DNA from 3 places in the Streptomyces sp. NPDC051064 genome. Region 2 is predicted to be linked to each of the others. Evidence: predicted binding sites of a transcription regulator. Region 2 holds the regulator's gene; each other region holds the start of a gene.
The links. Region 2 encodes HrcA, which represses chaperone genes, less so after heat shock. Its sites were predicted from a motif close to TTNGCACTCNGNNNNNCNGAGTGCNAA; they were not measured.
Positions count from the first base shown of each region.

Region 1: a site for HrcA is predicted at 1,885-1,911, ahead of groES (co-chaperone GroES). Genes of this name have one in related genera too.
Region 3: a site for HrcA is predicted at 1,574-1,600, ahead of groL (chaperonin GroEL). Genes of this name have one in related genera too.

Region 1 is NZ_JBITFK010000002.1:296,817-300,088, reverse strand. Features, by position in the region: gene groL (chaperonin GroEL) at 1-1,321, opposite strand, end outside; gene groES (co-chaperone GroES) at 1,420-1,728, opposite strand; gene ACIBCU_RS08215 (polysaccharide deacetylase family protein) at 2,003-2,956, opposite strand; gene ACIBCU_RS08210 (methyltransferase domain-containing protein) at 3,047-3,272, shown strand, end outside.
Region 2 is NZ_JBITFK010000001.1:920,312-923,583, forward strand. Features, by position in the region: gene dnaJ (molecular chaperone DnaJ) at 1-1,089, opposite strand, end outside; gene hrcA (heat-inducible transcriptional repressor HrcA) at 1,090-2,106, opposite strand; gene ACIBCU_RS04420 (MBL fold metallo-hydrolase) at 2,272-2,994, shown strand; gene ACIBCU_RS04425 (DUF3097 domain-containing protein) at 3,020-3,272, shown strand, end outside.
Region 3 is NZ_JBITFK010000012.1:38,329-41,600, forward strand. Features, by position in the region: gene groL (chaperonin GroEL) at 1-1,409, opposite strand, end outside; gene ACIBCU_RS34035 (cold-shock protein) at 1,720-1,926, opposite strand; gene ACIBCU_RS34040 (MoaD/ThiS family protein) at 2,374-2,649, opposite strand; gene thrC (threonine synthase) at 2,677-3,272, opposite strand, start outside.

The DNA.
Region 1 (3,272 bases), on a different contig from region 2:
CGACACCCGTGGCCTCGTCGCCGGTCTTGCCGAGGTTGCCCTCGAGGACCTTGACGGCGTGGACCAGAGCGGAGCCACCACCGGAGACGATGCCCTCCTCGACCGCGGCGCGGGTCGCGGAGATGGCGTCCTCCAGACGGTGCTTCTTCTCCTTGAGCTCCACCTCGGTGGCCGCACCGACACGGATCACGCACACGCCGCCGGCCAGCTTCGCGAGGCGCTCCTGGAGCTTCTCGCGGTCCCAGTCGGAGTCCGTGGACTCGATCTCGGCCTTGATCTGGTTGACGCGGCCCTTGACGTCGGCGGAGTCGCCGCCGCCGTCGACGATGGTCGTGTCGTCCTTGGAGACGGTGACGCGGCGGGCGGTGCCCAGCACGTCCAGACCGGCCTGGTCGAGCTTGAGGCCGACCTCCTCGGCGATGACGGTCGCACCGGTGAGGGTGGCGATGTCGCCGAGCATGGCCTTGCGGCGGTCACCGAAGCCCGGGGCCTTCACCGCGACGGCGTTGAAGGTGCCACGGATCTTGTTGACGACGAGGGTGGAGAGCGCCTCGCCCTCGACGTCCTCGGCGATGATCAGGAGCGGCTTGGATGCGCCGGCCTGGATGACCTTCTCCAGCAGCGGGAGCAGCTCCTGGATGGAGCCGATCTTGCCCTGGTGGATCAGGATGTACGGGTCGTCGAGGACGGCCTCCATACGCTCCTGGTCGGTCACCATGTACGGGGACAGGTAGCCCTTGTCGAAGGCCATGCCCTCGGTGAACTCGAGGTCCAGACCGAAGGTGTTGGACTCCTCGACGGTGATGACACCGTCCTTGCCGACCTTGTCCATCGCGTCCGCGATGAGCTCGCCGACCTGCGGGTCCTGCGCGGAGAGCGCGGCCACGGCGGCGATGTCGGCCTTGTCGTCGATCGGGCGGGCGGTCGCGAGGAGCTCCTCGGACACGGCCTTCACGGCGGCGTCGATGCCCTTCTTCAGGGCGGCCGGGGACGCGCCCGCGGCGACGTTGCGCAGGCCTTCGCGGACGAGGGCCTGGGCGAGCACGGTGGCGGTGGTGGTGCCGTCACCCGCTACGTCGTTGGTCTTGGTCGCCACCTCCTTCACCAGCTGGGCACCGAGGTTCTCGTACGGGTCGTCGAGCTCGACCTCGCGCGCGATGGTGACACCGTCGTTGGTGATGGTGGGAGCGCCGAACTTCTTGTCGATGACGACGTTGCGGCCCTTCGGGCCGATCGTCACCTTCACCGTGTCGGCAAGCTTGTTGACGCCGCGCTCAAGGGCGCGACGGGCGTCCTCGTCGAACTTCAGAATCTTCGCCATGGGCTGAGCTGTCCTCTCAAACGAACTGCGCCCCTCGCCGCCCGGCTAGTGATTTCGCAGGGGGCCAGGGGCGCAGAACAGAAGCAAACGTGGGTGAACTACTTCTCGACGATCGCGAGAACGTCGCGCGCCGAGAGGACGAGGTACTCCTCGCCGTTGTACTTCACCTCGGTGCCGCCGTACTTGCTGTACAGAACGACATCGCCGGTCTTGACGTCGAGCGGCAGGCGCTCGCCGTTCTCGAAGCGGCCCGGGCCCACGGCCAGGACGACGCCCTCCTGGGGCTTCTCCTTGGCGGTGTCCGGAATGACCAGGCCGGAAGCCGTGGTCTGCTCGGCGTCGAGCGGCTGGACCACAATGCGGTCCTCGAGCGGCTTGATCGCAACCTTGGAGCTGGTGGTCGACACGATCCGGTCTCCCCCTTCGGAGATCTCACGGGGTTTAACAGTCTGTGGGATGCCCGACCGGACCGATCCGTCGTCGCGGGTGCCGGACCTGCCCTGTCGCGCAGCTGTTCTGGCACTCTCCCTGGGGGAGTGCCAGCACTGACACTATGACCGCGATTAGCACTCGGTCAAGCGGAGTGCCAATTCACCACCCTCGCGTGGCGCCGTGGGACCGGCGCACGCCCGGACAACGCGGGAGATCTCCACAGGGTTCCGCACGGCGGATGACCGCCCGTCAGACGTAGTCCTCCAGCCTGGCCACGGCGTATCCCTTGTCGGTGACCGTCTTCATGACGTTGCGGATCATGTCGGCCATGGAGCCGTCCCAGTCCTCACGCCCCCGGAAGTGGGTGAGGATGATGTCGCCGGGGTGCAGGTCCTGGTCCCACTCGCGCCACTCCATGTGGTCGGGAAACGCCTCGGCGGCCCACAGGGGCACGGCCTTGATGCCGCAGGACCTGGCGATGCGCAGGGTGTCGCCGTTGTAATTGCCGTACGGCGGGCGGAAGAGGGTGGGCCGCTTCCCCAGGAACTTCTCGATCTTGTCCTGCGAGCCACAGATCTCCCGCTGCTGCTCCTCCCGGGAGAGCCCCGGGAGATAGCGGTGGTTGAGCGTGTGGTTGCTGAGGGTGACACCCCGGGCCTGCATGTCCTTGAAGTAGCCGTAGTCCTCACTGACTTCGTAGTCGCTGAGGAAGGCGCTGTACGGGATGTTCAGCTCCGACATCATCCGCAGCAGTTCAGGATCCTTCTCCGCGCCGTCGTCCATCGTCAGGAAGACGACCCGCTCCTTGGTCGGCACGGTGGTGAAGACCGGCGGCAGATCCTCCGCGCCCTCGACCTCGAAGCCCTCACGGGTGGTGATGTGCGGCTTCTCGGCCGGCGGCGCGGGTGCGACGAGCGGGACCTTGGCCAGGCCCCACTTCCTCGCGACGGCGGTACGGGCAGCGACCGCCCGCTTCAGCCGCTCGGCCTCGGCCTTCGCCTTCGCCTCGGCCGCGGCGGGGCCCGCCTGCGCGGCGGCGGCACCCGGCTGCCCGGCCACCGGCTTCTGCCGCCCGGCGGCCCCTTCGTCCGCACCGTCGCCACACCCGGAGGCAGCGGCACCGGTCAGCAGGGCGACCAGGACCGCGCAGACCGGCCTGTGGCGCTTCGGTACTCTTTTGTCGTTTTGTCGTACTAGCTGCATGGCGCCGCATCCTGCCACCGGGCCACCGGCCGTCTCCGGCGACACCTCCGGGGGACCCGCCGGGTCCCCCGGCTGGCTCACAATGGACTGGTGAACGCCTTTCCCCCTGCCGATCAGGCCGGCCCGGCCGACCCGCTCGCCGCCTTCGCCGCCCTCCGCACCCCCGAAGGCGCGGCGCTCCTGGACGAGCTGCGCGACCACGACCCCGCCCGGGAGCTGGCGACCGCGACCCGGCTGCGCCGCACGCACCCCGCCGCCCTCGTGTCGGCGGCGCTCGGCCAGGCGCGGCTGCGTCAGCGCGCGGTGGCGAAGTTCG
Region 2 (3,272 bases):
GGGCTGGAACTGACCGGTGGGCCGCTCCTCGCCGCGCAGCTTGGCCAGCTCCCGCAGGAGGCGCTCCTGCTCGGGGTCCATCTTCGTCGGGGTCATGACCTCGACGTGCACGATCAGGTCGCCGCGCCCGCCGCCACGCAGGTGCGTGATGCCGCGCCCGTGCAGCGGGACCGACTGGCCGGACTGGGTGCCCGGCCTGATGTCGATCTCCTCCAGCCCGTCGAGCGTCTCCAGCGGCACCTGGGTGCCGAGCGCCGCGGCGGTCATCGGGATGGTGACCGTGCAGTGCAGGTCGTCGCCGCGCCGCTGGAACACGGCGTGCGAGACCTCGTGGATCTCGACGTACAGGTCGCCGGCGGGGCCGCCGCCGGGGCCGACCTCGCCCTCGCCCGCGAGCTGGATCCGGGTGCCGTTGTCGACACCGGCGGGGATCTTCACGGTGAGGGTGCGCCGCGAGCGGATGCGGCCGTCACCGGCGCACTCGGGGCACGGGGTCGGCACGACCGTGCCGAAGCCCTGGCACTGCGGGCAGGGCCGCGAGGTCATGACCTGGCCGAGGAAGGACCTCGTGACCTGGGAGACCTCGCCGCGGCCGCGGCACATGTCACAGGTCTGCGCGGAGGTGCCGGGTGCGGCGCCCTCGCCACTGCAGGTCGTGCAGACGACCGCCGTGTCGACCTGGATGTCCTTGGTCGTGCCGAAGGCCGCCTCGTTGAGGTCGATCTCCAGCCGGATCATGGCGTCCTGGCCCCGCCGGGTCCGCGAACGGGGCCCGCGCTGCCCGGCGTTGCCGAAGAACGCGTCCATGATGTCGCTGAAGTTGCCGAAGCCTCCGGCTCCGAACCCTCCCGCGCCACCGCCGCCGCCCGACTGGGACAGCGGGTCGCCGCCGAGGTCGTAGACCTGCTTCTTCTGCGGGTCCGACAGCACCTCGTAAGCGGCGTTGATCTCCTTGAACCGCTCCTGGGTCTTCGGATCCGGGTTGACATCCGGGTGCAGCTCGCGTGCGAGCCGACGGAATGCCTTCTTGATCTCGTCCTGAGATGCGTCGCGGCGCACGCCTAGTACGGCGTAGTAGTCCGTGGCCACTTACGAATCCGCCAGGATCTGTCCGACGTAACGTGCCACTGCGCGTACCGCTCCCATCGTTCCGGGGTAGTCCATGCGGGTCGGTCCGACCACGCCGAGTTTGGCGACTGCCTCGTCGCCCGAACCGTAGCCGACCGCGACGACGGACGTGGAGTTGAGGCCCTCGTGGGCGTTCTCGTGCCCGATCCGTACGGTCATGCCTGAGTCCGTTGCCTCACCGAGCAGCTTCAGCAGCACGACCTGCTCCTCCAATGCCTCCAGCACCGGCCGGATCATCACAGGGAAGTCGTGCCCGAAGCGGGTGAGATTGGAGGTGCCGCCGATGATCAGCCGCTCCTCCGTCTCTTCGACCAGAGTCTCGAGGAGGACGGAGAGCACCGTCGACACGGTTCCCCGGTCCTCGTTCTCGAAGGACTCCGGCAGGTCCTGCACCAGCCGGGGGACGTCCGCGAAGCGTCGTCCGACGACCCGGCTGTTGAGCCGGGCCCGCAGATCGGCCAGTGACGTGTCACCGAACGGTGCAGGGCAGTCGATCATACGCTGTTCGACCCGGCCCGTGTCCGTGATGAGGACGAGCATCAGCCGGGCCGGGGCCAGCGACAGCAGCTCCACGTGCCGGACCGTCGACCGGGTCAGCGAGGGGTACTGCACGACGGCGACCTGCCTGGTCAGCTGCGCGAGCAGCCGGACCGTGCGGCCCACGACGTCGTCGAGGTCGACCGCGCCGTCGAGGAAATTCTGAATGGCCCGGCGCTCCGGCGACGACAGCGGCTTGACGCCCGCGAGTTTGTCGACGAAGAGACGATAGCCCTTGTCCGTCGGAATGCGCCCCGCACTCGTGTGCGGCTGGGCGATGAAGCCCTCGTCCTCCAGCACCGCCATGTCGTTGCGGACAGTCGCCGGGGAGACCCCGAGGCTGTGCCGCTCCGTGAGCGCCTTGGAGCCGACGGGCTCCTCGGTGCCGACATAGTCCTGAACGATGGCGCGCAGCACTTCGAGTCTGCGTTCGCTGAGCACCGCGCACACCTCCAGCTGTGGTTCTTCGGCGTCTGCCTGGCACTCTGTGCGTTCGAGTGCCAGCAATCCCCCCGGTCAGTGTACGGGGGCGGGGTGGGCCAGGGGCAAGGGCGACCGGCCACGCCGTCGTGGGATCGCGCAGGTCGTTGCCGATAGCGTCGCCGTATGGACGTCTCTTGGGAAGAGTTCGGCTGGGAGCGGTTGGGCAACGGTACGGGGCGGCGGCGCCTCCCCGTCTGGGACGCGACCGCCGCGCTGGTGGCAGGGCCGGACGGTGCGCTGCTCTACGACACCGGCGCGACGCTCCGCGAGGGGGTCGAGCTGCGCACCCAGGCCGAGGGCCTGCTGGGCCGCAGGGTGACACATATCGCACTCAGCCATCCGCACTTCGACCATGTGCTGGGCACCGCCGCCTTCTCCGGGGCGGAGGTCTACGGGGCGGTCGGCACGGCGGAGCTGCTGGGGCGGGGCGCCGAGGAGCTGCGCGCCGACGCGCTGCGGCACGGGATGGGCGAGGCGGACGCCACGGCGGCCACGGACGCCCTGGTGGCCCCGCGGCACCAGGTGAGCGGCGAGTGGACGCTCGATCTCGGCGGCGGCTTCCAGGTGCTGCTGGCCAATGTGGGGCCCGGTCACAGCGGCCACGACCTCGCGGTGCTGGTGCCGGGCTCCCCCGTCGTGGTGCTCTGCGGCGATCTGGTCGAGGAGTCCGGCGAACCGCAGGCGGGCCGGGACGCGGCCCCCTCCCACTGGCCGGCCGCGCTGGACCGGCTGCTGGAGCTGGGCGGCGAGGACGCGCTGTACGTGCCGGGGCACGGGGCGGTGGTGGACGCGGCGTTCGTCCGGGCGCAGCGCGAGCAACTGGCGGTCCGGTTCGGCGTGTCGTGAACGCGGCCCCGATTATCGTGCTGCCATGCGCAGCTACCAGCCGGATCTGACTCCGCCGTGGAAGAAGTCCGCCCCCGCCCCCGAGGTCCCCGCCGAGCCCGATCTGGTGGTCGAGGAGGCCGTCACCGGCTTCTGCGGGGCGGTGATCCGGTGCGAGAAGACGGCCCAGGGGCCGACGGTCACGCTGGAGGACCGCTTCGGCAAGCACCGGGTCTTCCCGATGGAGCCGCGCGGCTTCCTGCTGGAGGGGAGGGCGGTCACCCTCGTACGCCCGTCGG
Region 3 (3,272 bases), on a different contig from region 2:
GGCAGGTTGCGCACCTTCTCGACGATGACGCCACCCTCGAGACCACCGTTGACGGCGATCTGCTTGAGCGGGGCCTCCAGCGCGAGCTTCACGGCGTTGGCGCCCGTGGCCTCGTCACCGGTCAGGTCGAGCTTCTCGAAGACGGCCGAGGCCTGGAGCAGAGCCACGCCACCACCGGCGACGATGCCCTCCTCGACGGCGGCCTTGGCGTTGCGCACCGCGTCCTCGATGCGGTGCTTGCGCTCCTTGAGCTCCACCTCGGTGGCGGCGCCGGCCTTGATGACGGCCACGCCGCCGGCCAGCTTCGCGAGGCGCTCCTGGAGCTTCTCGCGGTCGTAGTCCGAGTCGGAGTTCTCGATCTCGGCACGGATCTGCTTGACGCGACCCTGGACCTGGTCGCTTTCGCCGCCACCGTCGACGATGGTCGTCTCGTCCTTGGTGATGACGACCTTGCGAGCGGTGCCGAGCAGGTCGAGACCGGCGTTCTCCAGCTTGAGACCGACCTCCTCGGAGATGACGGTGCCACCGGTGAGGATGGCGATGTCGCCGAGCATGGCCTTGCGGCGGTCACCGAAGCCCGGAGCCTTGACGGCGACGGACTTGAAGGTGCCACGGATCTTGTTGACGACCAGGGTCGACAGGGCCTCGCCCTCGACGTCCTCCGCGATGATCAGCAGGGGCTTGCCCGACTGCATGACCTTCTCGAGCAGCGGAAGGAGGTCCTTCACGTTGCTGATCTTGGAGTTGACGATCAGGATGTACGGGTCGTCGAAGGACGACTCCATACGCTCCATGTCGGTGGCGAAGTACGCCGAGATGTAGCCCTTGTCGAAGCGCATACCCTCGGTGAGCTCGAGCTCCAGACCGAAGGTCTGGGACTCCTCGACGGTGATGACGCCTTCCTTGCCGACCTTGTCCATCGCCTCGGCGATCTTGGCGCCGATCTCGGTGTCGGCGGCGGAGATGGAGGCCGTCGAAGCGATCTGCTCCTTGGTCTCCACGTCCTTCGCCTGCTCCAGCAGAGCGGCGGAGACGGCCTCGACGGCCTTCTCGATGCCACGCTTCAGAGCCATCGGGTTGGCACCCGCGGCGACGTTGCGCAGGCCCTCGCGGACGAGCGCCTGGGCGAGAACGGTGGCGGTGGTCGTACCGTCGCCGGCGACGTCGTCCGTCTTCTTGGCGACCTCCTTGACCAGCTCCGCACCGATCTTCTCGTACGGGTCCTCGAGCTCGATCTCCTTGGCGATGGAAACACCATCGTTGGTGATCGTGGGCGCGCCCCACTTCTTCTCGAGGACGACGTTACGGCCCTTGGGGCCGAGGGTGACCTTGACGGCGTCGGCGAGCTGGTTCATCCCGCGCTCGAGACCGCGCCGTGCCTCCTCGTCGAACGCGATGATCTTGGCCATGTGAAGTGGTCCTCCCGGACAGGGGTGGATTTCTCCGGACCGAGTGGCGCCCGCGACGGACGGCCAGCGTGCTCAGTGGTTCCTTGCCCCACGGAGCCTGCGGGCCTCACCGGCCCGGTCCAAGTTTTCTGTCACTCTCACCTGGAGAGTGCTAACGCCAATGATTAGCACTCGACCCCTACGAGTGCAAGCGTCACCCTCGGGATGTGGACAACCTTCGGGCGGACGAGGACGCACGTGAGGCCCGTATCCCTGGCCGGGGTACGGGCCTCACGTGCGTGAGTAGTGTCGTCGGACGACCGCGCCGAGCTCAGCCGACGGCGAGCTTGACCATGTCCGCCTGCGGCCCCTTCTGGCCCTGCGAGATCTCGAATTCAACTCGCTGACCCTCTTCGAGGGTGCGGTACCCGTCCATCTGGATCGCGCTGTAGTGGACGAAAACATCCGCACCACCGTCGACCGCGATGAAGCCGTACCCCTTCTCCGCGTTGAACCACTTGACGGTGCCCTGAGCCATGCCTAACTCCCCTATTACTGGCCCTTGCACGAGCACCGCACTTCGCGGGCCCGGGTCAGAACTCACCCTCCGACAGGAGAGGGTGGCGTGCGCCGGAACGCGTCGACCGCGGCCGAATGTATCTGCCCAACTGCCCTCTGCAACAGGTCAATCGGACGAGAATTCTGGGCACGGGTGACCGCACGCAATGGGGGAACTCATAAGATTCCAGGGCAAGTCGGGCCTGACAAAGGCCACTTATGCCACAAGGAGTTCACTTACTTTGGCTGCTTCTTGTCGCGGCCGGGCGCATTCTCATATGCGGGCGGCACGGGCAGCTGCGGGGACTTCCCCAACTGTACCGTGCTCAACCATGCAGAATGACCCCCTCCGCTTCTCGCGGAGGGGGTCATATCGCTCACGCCGTGCGGTCGGGCCGCCGGTCGGGCCCGTGACCGTGTCGGGAGATCAGCCTCCGGCGACGGCCGGGATGATCGAGACGCCCGCGCCGTCCGGGGTGACCGCGTCCAGGCCGCCCTCGAAGCGCACGTCGTCGTCGTTGACGTACACGTTGACGAAGCGGCGCAGCTTGCCCTGGTCGTCCAGGACACGGGCGCCGATGCCCGGGTGGTTCTGCTCCAGGGACGCGATGACCTCGGAGAGGGTCGCACCCTCGGCCGGGACCTCGGCCTGACCGCCCGTGTAGGTGCGGAGGATGGTGGGGATACGGACCTTGACGCTCATGTGGGTGCCTTCCTTCGGTCTCGGGTGTCAGTTGGCGGCGGCGAGGCCCGCGTCGCGGAACGCGTCCAGGCTGGGCCGGATCGTCGCCGACAGGCCGGTCGTGGGGGCGACCGCGTCGAGCGTCTTCAGTCCGTCGCCGGTGTTCAGGACGACGGTGGTGAGGGCCGGGTCGAGCAGGCCGGCGTCGATCAGCTTCTTCGTCACACCGACCGTCACCCCGCCCGCGGTCTCCGCGAAGATGCCCTCGGTGCGGGCCAGCAGCTTGATCGCGTCGACCACCTGCTCGTCGTTCACGTCCTCCACGGCGCCGCCGGTGCGCCGGGCGATGTCCAGGACGTAAGGGCCGTCGGCCGGGTTGCCGATCGCCAGGGACTTGGCGATGGTGTTCGGCTTCTGCGGACGCACGACGTCGTGGCCGGCCTTGAAGGCGGTGGAGACCGGCGAGCAGCCCTCGGCCTGGGCGCCGAAGATCTTGTACGGCTTGTCCTCGACGAGGCCGAGCTTGATCAGCTCCTGCAGCCCCTTGTCGATCTTCGTGAGCTGCGAGCCGGACGCGATCGGGATGACGAGCTGGTCGGGCAGCTGCCAGCCGAGCTGCTCACAGATCTCGTACGCCAGGGTCT